2 regions of the Lentzea sokolovensis genome follow, and region 2 is predicted to be linked to the other one. Evidence: riboswitches for the same ligand, from Rfam matches in the RefSeq annotation. Region 2 holds a riboswitch; the other holds the start of a gene.
The links. A riboswitch is a leader RNA that binds a small molecule or an ion and turns the genes downstream of it on or off. The one in region 2 is predicted to bind glycine.
Positions count from the first base shown of each region.

Region 1: linked by a shared signal. The riboswitch ahead of gcvT (glycine cleavage system aminomethyltransferase GcvT) and the one ahead of gcvP (aminomethyl-transferring glycine dehydrogenase) in region 2 are both predicted to bind glycine.

Region 1 covers NZ_JAXAVU010000010.1:288,953-296,585, forward strand. Annotated here, with positions in the region: gene glyA (serine hydroxymethyltransferase) at 1-236, opposite strand, end outside; gene gcvT (glycine cleavage system aminomethyltransferase GcvT) at 250-1,344, opposite strand; glycine riboswitch at 1,444-1,531, opposite strand; glycine riboswitch at 1,533-1,623, opposite strand; gene SK854_RS23315 (DUF3817 domain-containing protein) at 1,669-1,971, opposite strand; gene SK854_RS23320 (hypothetical protein) at 1,986-2,366, opposite strand; gene SK854_RS23325 (transcriptional regulator) at 2,539-3,030, opposite strand; gene SK854_RS23330 (hypothetical protein) at 3,195-3,374, opposite strand; gene SK854_RS23335 (CaiB/BaiF CoA transferase family protein) at 3,712-4,836, opposite strand; gene SK854_RS23340 (acyl-CoA dehydrogenase family protein) at 4,833-5,969, opposite strand; gene SK854_RS23345 (GNAT family N-acetyltransferase) at 6,076-6,510, shown strand; gene SK854_RS23350 (acetyl-CoA C-acetyltransferase) at 6,566-7,633, shown strand, end outside.
Region 2 covers NZ_JAXAVU010000013.1:127,551-135,183, forward strand. Annotated here, with positions in the region: gene SK854_RS31805 (MerR family transcriptional regulator) at 198-764, shown strand; gene SK854_RS31810 (Clp protease N-terminal domain-containing protein) at 856-1,827, shown strand; glycine riboswitch at 1,884-1,979, shown strand; glycine riboswitch at 1,983-2,090, shown strand; gene gcvP (aminomethyl-transferring glycine dehydrogenase) at 2,140-5,031, shown strand; gene SK854_RS31820 (hypothetical protein) at 5,079-5,261, opposite strand; gene SK854_RS31825 (class I SAM-dependent methyltransferase) at 5,274-5,879, opposite strand; gene SK854_RS31830 (maleylpyruvate isomerase family mycothiol-dependent enzyme) at 5,891-6,550, opposite strand; gene SK854_RS31835 (DUF3224 domain-containing protein) at 6,553-6,930, opposite strand; gene SK854_RS31840 (helix-turn-helix transcriptional regulator) at 6,980-7,633, shown strand, end outside.

The sequences.
Region 1 (7,633 bases), on a different contig from region 2:
GCGAGACGCTCGACGACGTCCACGTGCTCGCAGCCGCCGTAGTAGCGACGGCCGGGGTAGCCCTCGGCGTACTTGTTGGTGAGGACGGAGCCCTGGGCCTGCAGCACCGAGACGGGCGTGAAGTTCTCCGAGGCGATCATCTCGAGAGTGCCCTGCTGGCGCGCCAACTCGGCCGCAACGGCTTCGGCGACCTCGGGGTCGTACTCCGCGAGGGAAGCGTTGAACTGGTCGGACATCTGGAGAATCTCCCTACTTGGCGCGCTTGTAGAACGGAAGTGCGACGACCTCGACCGGCTGCTTCTTGCCGCGGACGTCGACCAGCAGTGAGGTGCCGGGCTCGGCACTGGCCCGCGACACGTAGGCCATGGCGACGGAGTAGCCGAGGGTCGGGGACAGCGCGCCCGACGTCACCTCGCCCACGACCTCGTCACCGTTGAGCACCGCGTAACCGTGGCGCGGGGCGCGGCGCTCGGGGGTCTTCAGTCCGACCAGGACCGAGTCCACCCCGGACTCGGCGACCTTGGCCAGCGCGTCGCGGCCGACGAAGTCGCCGGGCTTGTCGAGCTTCACGACCCGGCCCAGGTTCGCGTTGTACGGCGTCAGCGACGTCGTGAGCTCGTTGCCGTACAAGGGCATTCCGGCTTCGAGGCGCAACGTGTCGCGGCAGCCCAGGCCGCACGGCTTGAGCTCGTGCGCCTCACCCGCGGACAGCAGCGCCGCCCAGACGGCCGGGGCATCGGCGGGCGCGACGAAGAGCTCGAAGCCCTCCTCGCCCGTGTAGCCCGTGCGCGCGAGCAACGCTTCGACACCGGCCACGGTGGAAGGGTACGAGGCGTAGTACTTGACTGACGCCAGATCCGTCTCGGTCAGGCCGGACAGGATCTCGACCGACTTCGGGCCCTGGATCGCGATCAACGCGTAGTCGGTCGACTTGTCCGTGACGACGGTGTCGAAACCGGCGGCGCGCTCGACGAGGGCCTCGGCGACGACAAGAGCGTTGGAGGCGTTCGCGACGACCATGAACTCCTCGTCGCCCAGGCGGTACACGATCAGGTCGTCCAGCACGCCGCCGTCGGCCTGGGTGATCATCGTGTAGCGGGCCTTGCCGACGGCCAGCGCGGAGATGTGGCCGACCAGCGCGTAGTCGAGAGCCTCGCCCGCCTGCGGTCCGGTCAGGACGATCTCACCCATGTGCGTGAGGTCGAACAGGCCCGCGGTGGTGCGCACCGCGTGGTGCTCGGCGAGTTCGGACGAGTAGCGCAGCGGCATCCGCCAGCCCGCGAAGTCGGTGAACATCGCGCCGAGCTGCTCGTGCTCGGCGTTCAGAGGCGTGAGGCGGGACATCAGAACGCTCCTCCAGGGTGCGCCGAAGAGCCGGACGCGGCCGGCTGAGGCATCAGAAGAATGACACGGTCCATCGGAGACTCCTCACTAGAGCGAGCCTCCCCCTCTGTCATGAGCCTGAGAGCTTCACCACCGAAGTGGCTTGCACCGTGGGCGAGGCTGCCGAGCAGCCTGCTTTCCAGAGTTGCCTTCGTCGCGCGGTACCTGTGCCTGAGAGATTCCGGGGAGGGATTGCTCCTTCGGCGCCCCTGCTGGAGGGGTCTCTTCCGCGCGACATCGACGGCCGTGTTCAGTTGGTAGCCCCAGACGCTAGCAGGCCAAACGTCACAGCGGCACGCCCTGCGCCGTCTTCTCGACCACCTTGCGCTCCGCCCAGAACGACAGGAACGGGACCGTGCCGGCGAGCAGCACCAGCAGGGTGCCCTTGATCGACCAGCGGAGCTTGAGCGCCAGGTCGACGGAAATCACCAGGTAGATGGCGTAGAGGAAGCCGTGGATCGGGCCGACGACCTTCATCGCGCCACCCATGTCCGCGGCGTACTTGAGCACCATGGCCACGACCAGGAGCAGCAGGAAGACTCCGACCACGTAAGCCATGACCCTGAACCGGGTCAACGCACCCTTCATCTGCCCGCCTTCGCTCAACGACCGTCCCGCGCGTTGAGGTTCGCGAGCATGCGGTTGTAGGCCGCGAGCTCCGCGTCTTCTTCGTCGTCGAAGTGCTCGACAGGCGCGGGTTTGACGGCGTCAACGGTAGCCATCGGCTTCGGGGCGGCCGCAACCGGCTCGGGTGCGAGATCCGCGTCACTGTTCTGGCGCGCCAAACGACGGAACCGCCACACCATGAAGAGGGGGAAGAGGCCGAAGAGCGGCCACTGGAGCACGTACCCGAGGTTCTGGAACGTGCCGCTGGCGGACTCGAAGCGCTGCCACTGCCACCACGCGAGTCCGCAACAGGCGACCAACGCCGCCAGACAGGCGAACGCGATCAGCACTCGTTGGGGGGTAAGGAGGCCGCGCACGACCCCAAGACTACTTGGGTGAGGCCTCCTGACGGAGGCCACCCCGTGGGGGATCCGGGGGCTTGCCCCCGGCTGGGGCGTGGGGGCTTGGCCCCCACAAAACACGCGAAGCGATCGAGGTGAGCGCATTCCGCGAACATGGGGGCCCCAATCGTGGAGCCCCGTTCCCGACCTACGCCACGCCGTCTCGGCGCTGCCTCTGCAGACGAGCAACGCACCAGGCCGCGGCGGAGCCACGACGAAGGTGCTGGAGAACCGTCATCGGTCCCAGGCGCCTCCCGAGATCGGCAGGAGACAGGCCGGCCGCGCGGTAGTCGAGCGCGCGCTGGTCCAACGGGCTGATGCCCGCGTCCCACCACTGCTCGGCCTCGGCGACGTCGCCCACCAGCTGCCAGTAGCTCGCCGCGGCGGCGAGCAGTGCCTCGGGTGCCTCCGGCGCCCGCTTGCGCATCGCGGCCACGTAGGCCGGATCCGCAGAGTCGACCTTGACCAAGCCACGCGACCCGCTCCTGCCTCCCCGCTGCACGGGGATGCCTGGCGCCGAGGGGGGAGCCTCCGCGAGCCACGCGTTCTTGATCCGGTTCACCTCCTGCATCTCTGCGTCGTCAGACCGTTCAGCCGCCCACTGCTGCAACAGCTCGTGGACCCCGGAGTCCTCGACCATATGTGCCTCCTCGTCGGTCGGGGATCGGCCATTGCAGCGGAAGGTATTCGGTAGGTCTGACAATCGCCAGACCCTGAATCCCCAGAACACCCGTTACCAGTGCGTGATTGGCCTCATTCCACCCATCCGGCTCAACGCAGACGGCCGAAGATCACTCAACGTCACTAGCTGATCGGGGTGGCCGTGCCGAAGAGGCTCCTGACGAAGGTGATGATCGACTCCGCGCCGTCCCGCAGCCAGCCGAGAGCCGTCTGGACCGCCGAAGCGGACTCTTCTGGCCGGGTGATCAGGAGGAACAGCACCAGCGCGACGCCCGCCAGCACTAGCACCTTCTTGAGGTTCACAGGTACCTCTCCGTCCGTGTGGTTCACCGGTCAGGCGGCGGACCGCCCGTGTCACCCGTCATGGTCCCTCATTCACCCTTGCGATGAACAACGACCACGCCCAAGTCATCCCAGGATCCACCAGCGACGCACGCCTGCACGACGGCCAACGTCACCCGAATGGCGGCTAAAGACGGGCCTCAACAGCGCCGATGTCCTGGGCACGAGGTGAACACGGACTCCCTCGCATCCCACAGCTTGGAAGAGAGACTGTTGCACCGGGGCTCACCCGGATGCCGAACTCACCCCATCACGCACCGTCACGCCTTCGTGGCGCTATTAATGCGCACCCGAGCATTCATCCAATTACTCCAGACCGCCGCAGTTCCATAATTCGGCCGTCCGCCACACCCATGTCGGCAAGCACTTCCCGGGTGTTCACCCCGACGGGAACCGGTGCTGTCGGAACCGCCGCGGGAGTGCGGTCGAACCGGGGCGCCGGAGCCGGGTGCGGAGCACCGGACACGTCCACGAACGCGGCACGCGCCTCGTTGTACGGATGCCGCGCCGCTTCAGCGGGGGTCAGCACCGGAGCCAGGCAGGCGTCCGTGTCCCGCGCGAGGTCCGCCCACTCGTCCCGCGGCCGGGTCTTCACCGCCGCCGCGATGCGCTCCCGCAGCTCAGGCCAGTTCGCCGGATCGTTGCGCGAGGGCGCGTCCTCCAGGCCCAGCACGCGCACCAGGTCGGCGTAGAACTTCTCCTCCAGCGCACCCACCGCCACGTACTGCCCGTCGGCGGCCTCGTAGACGTCGTAGAACGGCACTCCACCGTCGAGCATGTTCTCGCCGCGACCGCCCGACCACATGCCCGCGGACCGCATCCCGTGCAGGAACGTGGTCAGCAACGCCGCCCCGTCGACCATCGCGGCGTCCACGACCTGGCCGCGTCCGGAGCGCTCCCGTTCATACAGCGCGGCGAGCACGCCCAGCGCCAGCAGCAGCCCTCCCCCGCCGAAGTCGCCCAGGAGGTTGATCGGGAACGACGGCGGCCCTCCGGCGCGTCCCAGCGGCTCCAGCGCGCCCGCGACGGCGATGTAGTTGATGTCGTGGCCGGCGCGGTCGGCGAGCGGCCCGTCCTGGCCCCAGCCGGTCATGCGTCCATATACAAGGCGCGGGTTGCGGGCGAGGCACTGCGCGGGCCCGATGCCCAGCCGTTCGGTCACGCCCGGCCGGAAGCCCTCGATCAGCACGTCCGAACGCTCGACCAGCCCGAGAACCAGCTCAGCGCCCTCGGGCGTGCGGGTGTCGATCGCGACCGAGCGCCGGTTGCGGCCGAGGAAGTCGCCGGGGATCGTCTGCACGCTCCCCGGTTTGTGCACCTGGATCACGTCGGCGCCGAGGTCGGCCAGCACCATGGCACCGAACGGCGCGGGCGCGAGACCGGCGAGTTCGACGACCTTCAGACCTGCGAGGGGCCCGCTCACAGGGACCTCGCGATGATTTCCTTCATGATCTCGTTCGTACCGCCGTAGATCCGCTGAACGCGGGCGTCGGACCAGGCACGTGCGATCGGGTACTCGTTCATGTAGCCGTAGCCGCCGAAGAGCTGCACGCACTCGTCGACGACCTTGCCCAACCGGTCGCTGGCCCACCACTTCGCCATCGCGGCCGTGGGGACGTCGAGTTCGCCCTTGAGGTGCTTCTCGACGCACTCGTCGATGAACGCCCTGGTCACAGCGGCTTCGGTGGCGCACTCGGCGAGCTTGAAGCGGGTGTTCTGGAACTTCATCAGCTCCTTGCCGAACGCCGTGCGCTCCTTCACGTACTTGAGCGTCACGTCGACGGCCGCCTCGATGCCCGCGATGCAGCAGACGCCGATGATCAGCCGTTCCTGCGGCAGCTGGTGCATGAGCTGGATGAATCCGAGGCCCTCCTGGTCGCCCAGCAGGTTCGAGGCGGGCACGCGGACGTCGTCGAAGAACAGCTCGGCGGTGTCCTGGCCCTTCATGCCGACCTTGTCGAGCACGCGGCCGCGCCGGATGTCGTTCTCGACGACGATCAACGAGATGCCCTGGGCACCCTGCGCCGGGTCGGTCTTCGCGACGACGATCACCAGGTCGGCGTGCACGCCGTTCGTGATGAACGTCTTCGAGCCGTTGATGACGTACTCGTCGCCCTCCCTGACGGCCTTCGTCCGGATGCCCTGCAGGTCGGAGCCCGCACCGGGTTCGGTCATCGCGATCGCGCCGACGTACTCGCCGGAAGCGAGCTTGGGCAGCCAGCGCTGCTTCTGCTCCTCGGAGCCGTAGGAGTTGAGGTAGTGCGCCACGATGCCGCTGTGGACGCTGTTGCCCCACGAGCTGTCGCCGGCGCGTGCCTGCTCTTCCAGCAACACGGCCTCGTGGGCGAACGTGCCGCCACCGCCCCCGTACTCCTCGGGGATGCTGATGCACAGCAGTCCGAGCTCACCGGCCTTGCGCCACAGGTCGCGGTCGACCTGCTTCTGCTCGGCGAAGCGTTCCTGGTGCGGCGCGACCTCCTTCTCCATGAACGTGCGGGCGAGCTGGCGCAACTGGTCCAGGTCGCTGTCCATCCACCGCGATCGACGCTCTGCCATGCGGTCCACGTAACCACCGGGCGGTGATCCACGCCATGACCGCCGCGCCTGCACGGGCCCGAAAAACTGAGCGAAATTCCCACCCCGGTCGTCCAGACTGCCTCGTATGCAGATCCACCAGGTCATGCCCGACGACTGGGAGCTCTGGCGCGACACCCGCCTGGACGCACTGGCCAGCAACCCCGAGGAGTTCGGCTCCACCCTGGCGCGCGAGCAGACGTACACCGAGAACGAGTGGCGTGACCGCGCGGCGGAGGGCCTGAAGCTCGTGGCGCTCGACGTCCGTCCCGTCGCCCTGGTCGCCGCCACCGCGCAGCCAGAGGGCCTCTACCTCTACTCGATGTGGGTGCGCGACTCCCACCGCGGCCGGGGCGTCGGCGAGGCGCTGGTCAGAACGGTGCAGACGTGGGCGGCCGAGGAAGGCTGGAAGGTCGTGCGCCTGCGGGTGTACGACCACAACCTGCCTGCTCGCCGTCTCTACGAACGTCTGGGCTTCGTCGCCGCCGAAGAGCCGGAGCACATGGAGTTCCGGGTGAGCTAATCGGTCACCCTTCACGGTCATGGCCAGCTCTCACGCGCGGGCTTAGCGTGGTGTCATGAGCGAAGCCTTGATCTTCGACGCGGTGCGCACGCCGCGCGGCAAGGGGAAGCGCGGATCGCTGCACAGCGTGAAGCCCGTCGATCTGGCCGCCGGTGTGCTGCGCGCGCTGTCCGAACGCAACTCTCTCGACACCTCCGCCGTGGACGACGTCGTGTTCGGCGTGGTGTCTCCGCTCGGTGAGCAGGGCGGCGACATCGCCCGCACCGCCGTGCTGGCCGCCGGATGGGACCAGCGCCCGGCCGGGGTGCAGCTCAACCGGTTCTGCGCGTCGGGCCTCGAGTCGGTGAACCTCGCCGCGGCCAAGGTCGCGTCCGGGTTCGAGGACCTGGTGGTGGCGGGTGGCGTCGAGTCGATGTCGCGCGTGCCGATGGGCTCGGACGGCGGCGCGTGGGCGATCGACCCCGCGACGAACTTCGACCTGTCGTTCGTGCCGCAGGGCGTCTCGGCCGACCTGATCGCGACGCTGGAGGGCTTCTCCCGCACGGACGTCGACGCGTGGGCCGCCCGGTCGCACGCCCGCGCGTTCGAGGCGCAGAAGGACGGCCGGTTCGAGCGGTCCGTGGTACCGGTCGTCGACCAGAACGGCACGGTGGTGCTCAAGGAGGACGAGACGATCCGTCCCGAGTCCACCGTGGAGTCACTCGGCAGGCTCAAGCCCAGCTTCCAGTTCCACGGCGACCTCGGCTACGACACCGTCGCGATCGACCGCTACCCCACCGTCGAACGCATCAGCCACGTGCACACGCCCGGCAACTCGTCGCAGATCGTCGACGGCGCCGCGGCGATGCTGATCGGATCGGCGGCGACGGGCAAGGCTCTCGGACTGACCCCGCGCGCCCGGATCGTCTCGGTCGCCGTGGTGGGCACCGAGCCGACGATCATGCTCACCGGACCGGCACCGTCCGCGCGCAAGGCGCTGGACAAGGCGGGGCTCTCGGTCGAGGACATCGACCTGTTCGAGGTCAACGAGGCGTTCTCGTCGGTCGTGCTGAAGTTCCTGCGGGACATGGACATCCCCGAGGACAAGGTCAACGTCAACGGCGGCGCGATCGCGCTGGGCCAC
Region 2 (7,633 bases):
CGTCACCTGAACGTCCCAGTTCGGGTGACGGTATGACTCTCCACTTGAGGTTGAGGGTCGCAACTCCCCGCGCGTCGCGTTGACCAGCCCTCGGACCGGTCTTACCGTCGAACTCGAGTGGACGTCGCTGGTTCGCGTGAGCTGACGTAGCGGCTTGACGGTCATGAGTTTCGTGGCCGTTCCGAGGGGAGGCAGGCGTGGTCGAGGAAGCGCCCTTGCGGGCCGAATCCGGGCTGCAGGGTGAACTGTTCCCGGACTCCTCGCTGCCGGACGAGCTCGTCGGTTACCGAGGACCTGCGGCGTGTCAGATCGCGGGGATCACGTACCGGCAGCTCGACTACTGGGCAAGGACCGGGCTGGTCGCGCCGACGATAAGGATGGCGCACGGCTCCGGGAGCCAGAGGCTGTACTCCTTCAAGGACATCCTGGTGCTCAAGGTCGTGAAGCGGCTGCTGGACACCGGTGTCTCCTTGCAGAACATCAGGGTCGCTGTCGACCACCTGCGCCGCCGCGGCGTGCAGGACCTGGCGCGCATCACGCTGTTCTCCGACGGCACCACCGTCTACGAGTGCACCTCGCCGGAAGAGGTCGTCGATCTGCTGCAGGGTGGTCAGGGCGTGTTCGGCATCGCGGTCAGCGGTGCGATGCGCGAGATCTCCGGCACGATCCACGAGTTCCCGGCCGAACGTGCGGACGGCGTCGAGATCGCTCCGATGACCGAGGACGAGCTGACCCGCCGGCGTCGCGAGCGCGCCACCGGCTGATCGATCGGCACGGTGAACGTGGCCGACTGGCGCTGTGGGATGGCCGGTCGGCAGCAGCGATCGGACCCTGCCGATCTCTAGCGTCTCAGGCATGACGATCACCCCCTCCTATCAGGTCGTGAAGGTGCTGGAAGCGGCGGCGCAGCGCGCGCTCCGGCTGGAGTTCGGCTTCCTCGGCACCGAGAACCTGCTGATCTCGCTGATCGACACCATCGGACCCGGACGCAAGCTCGGCGTGAAGTCGCTGCGGGCCCAGGCGATGGCGCGGGGGCCGGAGCACTGGGCCGACGAGGACGGTGGCGTCGTTCCCGAGGCTCATCCTGACGTCACGGCGTTGGTGAACGTCGCCTGCGACCGCCTTGACGTCGAGACCGTGCCGCCCGTCAGCCGTGCGCTGGAGGAGTGTCTGCTCTCGGCGTTCGCCCAGGCCGGTGACGGCGTGCTGACCACCACCCACCTCTCGCTGGCGTTGCTGGAGCAGGGTTCCGGTCGTGCCGCCGACCTGTTCGTGCTGCGCGGAGTGGACGTCGACGCGACGGCCGCCGCTGTGCGAGCGGATGCCGCGCGAACCCACGCGGAGATCGAGGAAGCGCCCGCCGTGCGGTTGCTGCGCAAGGCGGGAGCGTTGGAAGGGGAGTCCGGCGGCGGGTACGTGCGCTGGCTGATGCGCTGGATCGCCCGCGGCCAGGGACTGGGCGGTCCGGTGCTGACCGTCGTGCGCAACGAGGCAGGACGGCTGGCCGTGGCCGCGAGACGAGACGTCTCGTCTCGGGATCTGGTGGAGGCGGTGCTGACGGTCGACCGCCAGCTGAAGGTGGCGGGCAGGAAGCTGAAGCCGGAGTTCGAGTCGGGCGGGGCGGCGGCGTTGCGCGAGGCGGGGATCGACCCGGCCGCGTTACCCGTCAGCGGCGGCAAGGTGGAGCGTGCGATGGAACGCGCGAAGCTCGTCGCGGCCCGGCGCGGAGACGACGTCGTGGGCACCACGCACCTGCTGGTGGCGTTGCGTGACGACCCTTCTGACCCGCTGTCCGGAGCGTTGTCCGGTCTTGGCACTGAGATGTAGGTCGCGTCCCTGGGGACTAGCGGGGCTGCCTGCGGGTATTCTTCTCGGGTAGTCGCTGAACTCTGGCGGGAGAGACCGGGTTTCGAGCCCGGCGCCGAAGGAGCAAGTCCCTCCCCGGGAACCTCTCAGGCATCCAGGACCGCCGAGCGAGACGCCTCTGGAAAGTGGATCGCCAGATGTTCTTCTGGGGATCCCGCCGACGGTGAAAGCCCATCCTGACCGGTGGGTGAACCTCTCAGGCGCCCTTCGGGGTACGGACAGAGCGGGGAGGGCACCAGGACACGTGTGCCCGCAGCCCCCCGGAGGCGTTTGATGACGCAGGACCGCATTCCGCTCGCAGCTCTCGAGCACGGCACCCCGTTCGCCGACCGCCACGTCGGTCCGCGCCCCGCCGAACTCGCGCGCATCCTCGACGTCATCGGCGTCGGGTCGCTCGAGGAGCTCGCGCAGCACGCGGTGCCTTCGTCCATCCACGAGCGCGACCTCGTGCTGGACCTGCCCGCTCCGGCCACCGAGACCGAGGCGCTCGCGGAGCTGCGTGAGCTCGCGTCGCAGAACCGCCCGATGACGCAGATGATCGGCCTCGGCTACTACGACACCGTGACGCCGGGCGTGATCCTGCGCAACGTTCTCGAGTCGCCTGCCTGGTACACCGCGTACACGCCGTACCAGCCGGAGATCTCGCAGGGCCGTCTCGAGGCGCTGCTGAACTTCCAGACCATGGTCGGCGACCTGACCGGCCTGCCGGTCGCGAACGCGTCCATGCTGGACGAGTCGACCGCCGCCGCCGAGGCGATGACGCTGGTGCGCCGCGCCGGCAAGTCCAAGTCGAACAAGTTCGTCATCGACGCCGACACGCTGCCGCAGACGCTGGCCGTCATCGAGACGCGCGCCGAGCCGCTGGGCATCGAGATCGTCGTCGCCGACCTGTCGCAGGGCATCGAGGGCCTCGGCCTGGGCGGCGACTTCTACGGCGTGCTGCTGTCCTACCCCGGCGCCTCCGGCGTCGTGCGCGACCAGGCCGCGTTGATCGAGGAGATCCACGCCGCCGGCGCGCAGGCCGTCGTCGTCGCCGACCTGCTGGCGCTGACGCTGCTGCGCGCGCCGGGCGAGATCGGCGCGGACGTCGTCGTCGGCACCACGCAGCGCTTCGGCGTGCCGATCGGCTTCGGCGGCCCGCACGCCGGCTACATGGCCGTCCGGTCCGGTCTGGAGCGTCAGCTGCCCGGCCGTCTCGTCGGTGTCTCCGTCGACTCCGACGGCTCGCTGGCCTACCGGCTCGCGCTGCAGACGCGTGAGCAGCACATCCGCCGTGAGAAGGCCACGTCGAACATCTGCACCGCGCAGGTGCTGCTGGCCGTGATCGCGTCCATGTACGCCGTCTACCACGGTCCCGAGGGCCTGCGGTCGATCGCGACCCGCGTGCACCGCCTGGCCACCGTGCTCGCCACGGGCCTGTGCGAGGCCGGTCTCGACGTCGTGCACGGCGAGTTCTTCGACACCGTCCAGGTCCGCGTTCCCGGTGAGGCCGCCGCCGTCGTCGAGAAGGCTCGCGAGGCCGGCATCAACCTCCGCAAGGTCGACGAGGACGTCGTGGCAATCGCTTGCGACGAGAAGACCACGCGCGCACACATCGTCGCCGTGTGGGAGGCCTTCGGTGTCACCGGGTCCGATGTGGACGCGATCGACGCCGACACCGCCGACGGCATCCCGGGCGACCTGCGCCGCACCTCGGACTACCTGACCCACCCGGTCTTCCACGCGCACCGCTCCGAGACCGCGCTGCTGCGCTACCTGCGCGCGCTGTCCGACAAGGACGTCGCGCTGGACCGCAGCATGATCCCGCTCGGTTCCTGCACGATGAAGCTGAACGCCACCGCGGAGATGGAGTCCATCACGTGGCCGGAGTTCTCGACGCTGCACCCGTTCGCGCCCGCCGAGGACGCCAAGGGTCTGCTGAAGATCGTGTCCGACCTGGAGGAGTGGCTCGCCGAGGTCACCGGCTACGACGCGGTGTCGTTGCAGCCCAACGCCGGTTCGCAGGGTGAGTTCGCCGGTCTGCTGGCGATCCGCGCCTACCACCGCGCGAACGGCAACGCCGACCGCGACGTCTGCCTGATCCCGTCGTCCGCGCACGGCACCAACGCCGCGTCCGCCGTCATGGCCGGCATGCGCGTCGTCGTCGTGAAGTGCGACGACAAGGGCAACATCGACATGGGCCACCTGCGCACGACGGTCGCGGAGCACGCCGACGACCTCGCCGCGATCATGATCACCTACCCGTCGACCCACGGCGTGTACGAGGACACCGTCCGCGAGGTCTGCGGCCTGGTCCACGACGCGGGCGGCCAGGTGTACGTCGACGGCGCGAACCTCAACGCGTTGATCGGCCTGGCCCGCTACGGCAAGTTCGGCTCGGACGTCTCGCACCTGAACCTGCACAAGACGTTCTGCATCCCGCACGGCGGCGGTGGTCCCGGCGTCGGCCCGATCGGCGTGAAGTCCCACCTCGCCCCGTTCCTGCCGAACCACCCGCTGCAGCCGACGGCGGGACCGGCCACCGGCGTCGGCCCGATCTCGGGCGCCCCGTGGGGTTCCGCGTCGATCCTGCCGATCTCGTGGGCGTACGTGCGCATGATGGGCGGCGACGGCCTGCGCCGCGCGACCCTGACCGCGGTGGCCGCCGCGAACTACGTGGCCCGCCGCCTCGACGAGCACTACCCGGTCCTCTACACCGGCGAGGGCGGCTTCGTGGCCCACGAGTGCATCCTCGACCTGCGCCCGATCACCAAGGCCACCGGCGTGACGGTGGACGACGTGGCCAAGCGCCTCGCGGACTACGGCCTGCACGCCCCGACCATGTCGTTCCCGGTCGCCGGCACGCTGATGGTCGAGCCGACCGAGTCCGAGGACCTGGCCGAGATCGACAGGTTCATCGACGCCATGATCGCCATCAAGCACGAGATCGACCGCGTCGGCGCCGGCGACTGGCCCGTCGAGGACAACCCGCTGCGCAACGCCCCGCACACCGCGGCCTGCGTGACCGTCGGCGAGTGGAACCACCCGTACACCCGCGAGGAGGCCGTGTACCCGGCCGGTACCGGTGCTCCGAAGATCTGGCCGCCCGTCCGCCGCATCGACGGCGCGAAGGGTGACCGCAACCTGGTCTGCTCCTGCCCGCCGCTCGAGGCGTACAGCAGCTGATCTGAGTCAGTGAGAAAACGGGCGCGCTCGGGGGTGCGCCCGTTTTCTCATGCCCCGACGGGGCAGGCGTCGTCGCCGCAGTTCTCGTCCACGCTCAGGCCCGGCTTGTTCAGGTCGTGCTCGAACGCGAAGTGGAAGCAGTCGGGGTGCATTCGCTCGAAGAGCTCGAAGTCTTCCCGTTCCAGCTCGACCGTCTCGCCGCACCGCTGACACGTCTGTTCATCTGACACGGTCAGATCGTCTCACCCGCGCCGCGCGAACAGGACCGCGCCGTCGGTGCCCAGCAACCACTGCGCCTCGACGGTGAACCCCGCCTCCCGCAGCCACTCCGCCACGCGCTCGGGCTTGCGCAGATGAACGTGCACGCGCATCGGATGCCCGCCGTAGCCCTGCGTCTTCAGCCGTGACTCGTCGCCGACGTGAAAACCGAGCTGCAGCAACCCGTCCGGCCGCAACGCCCGGTGGAAGTGCTCGAAGACGGCCGGCACCTCGTCGTCCGGCACGTGGATCAGCGACCACCAGGCGATGATCCCGCCGACCGAGTCGCCGAGCGGCTCGGTCATCGACCCCACCTCGAACCGCAGCCCGGGATGGTTCCGCCGGGCCAGCGAGATCATCGCGGGGGAGAGGTCGATCCCGAACGCGTCCACGCCGAGCCCGTTCAGGAGCGCCGTGATGGCACCGGGCCCGCAGCCGACGTCCGCGACGGGCCCGCGCACCTCCTCGGCGAACAACCGCAGCGCCGCCCGCAGGTGCGGGAGGCCGTCCAGGAGATCGCGCGTTTGCTCGGCATAGCTGACCGAGACCGTGTCGTAGGAGTCGCGTGTGTCCGTCAACCAGTCGCTCACGCCGAGGGAAGTTACTCCTCGAACGGCTCCGGGCGGTGCCGCCCGAAGAGTGCCAGCGCGGCGATCCACGTGTCCGGATCGCCGTCCCAGTCCATGGCCTTGATCTGGTCGGCCGACCGCCGCCCGCCGATGGCCCGCATCAGCTCGAACGACGTGGTCCGCAACGTCCCGACCGGCTCGCCGTGCCCCAGGACGCGGTCCCCGTGCTCCAGCGTGATCCGCAACGCCGGCACGTCGTTCTCCCGCATCCGCTGGTCGAGCTCCTGCAACGGCCGCACCAGCGCCGCCCGCACCTCCACGCCGTCCCGATCGCCCGGAACCCCCAGCGCCGCGCGGAGGTCGTGCTCGTGCGCGATCACCTCGGACACGAGGATCGGCCCCATCGGGGTGTCGAACAACGGCTGGACCAGCGCGAGGTTCGCGTCCCACTCGGCGAAGGCGTCCTGCAGCGAGTTGTCGCGGCGGTCGCGGACCTGCCGTTCTCCCCACTCGCCGGACTCGACGCCGTCGAACCGGCGGTCCGCGAAGTCGCGCAGACCGCCGGCGAGGTGCGCCACCACGTCCTTGACCGACCAGCCGGGCGTCGCCGCGACCGGCGTCTGCGGATCACGCCCCTCGACGAGTGAGGTGATCCGGGTCTTGGCCGCGTCGTAGACGGGGGCGTTGGTCATCGTCAGACCTCGTACTCCAGGGTGTAGGTGCCGTTGCCATCCTCCGCCCAGTCCACCGTCACCGCACCTCGCGCGTTCAGGTACTTCCCGGTGCCGTCGACGATCTCGATGACGGCCTCCACAGAGGACCGGTACGCGCCGACGTGCCGCAGCACCAGCGTGCCCTCGTCGGCCACGATCTCCTCCAGCGCGGTCGTCCACGCCACGTCGTCGCCGTAGTACATGAGGTACCGGCAGCTGCCGACGCCGCTGACGTCGCCCGTGTAGCCGAACTGGACGTGCGCCTCGGTCAGCTTGCGTCCCTCGACCTCCTTGTAGGACCGGCCGTCCCAGGTCTTCTCGTCCCAGCTCTTCACTTCGATGGTTCCGGTTGCCTTCATGCGGACCACTCTGCTGGCTATTCCTGACAGATCGTGTCAGGTTTGAGGAATGAAATCCGGCAGGCTCCTCCAGGTCCTCCTGCTCCTGCAGTCCCGGGGCCGGATGACGGCCGACGAGCTGGCGTCCGAACTGGAGGTCTCGCCGCGCACGATCTACCGCGACGTCGAGGCCCTCTCGGCTTCCGGCATCCCGATCTACGCCGACCGGGGTCCGGCCGGCGGTTACCAGCTGGTCGACGGCTACCGCACCCGGCTGACCGGCCTGACGACCGACGAGGCGCAGTCGCTGTTCCTCGCCGGGCTGCCCGGACCCGCCGAGGCGCTGGGGCTGGGGGAGTTCGCGGCCGCCGCCCAGCTCAAGCTCCTCGCCGCGCTGCCGACCGAACTGCGCGACCGGGCCGACCAGATCCGGCAGCGGTTCCACCTCGACACCCCGACGTGGTTCCGCGGCGACGAACCGACCGAGCACCTCGCCACGATCGCGGACGCAGTGTGGGAGCAACGGCGCGTGCGGATGACCTACCAGCGTTGGGGCAACCAGACCGTCGAACGCGAGGTCGACCCGTACGGACTCGTGCTGAAGGCGGGCACCTGGTACTTCGTCGGCAGCGGCCGCACCTACCGCGTCTCGCGCGTGCTGTCCCTTCAGGCCACACAGGACTCGTTCGAACGTCCTGGAGAGTTCGACCTCGCGCAGTACTGG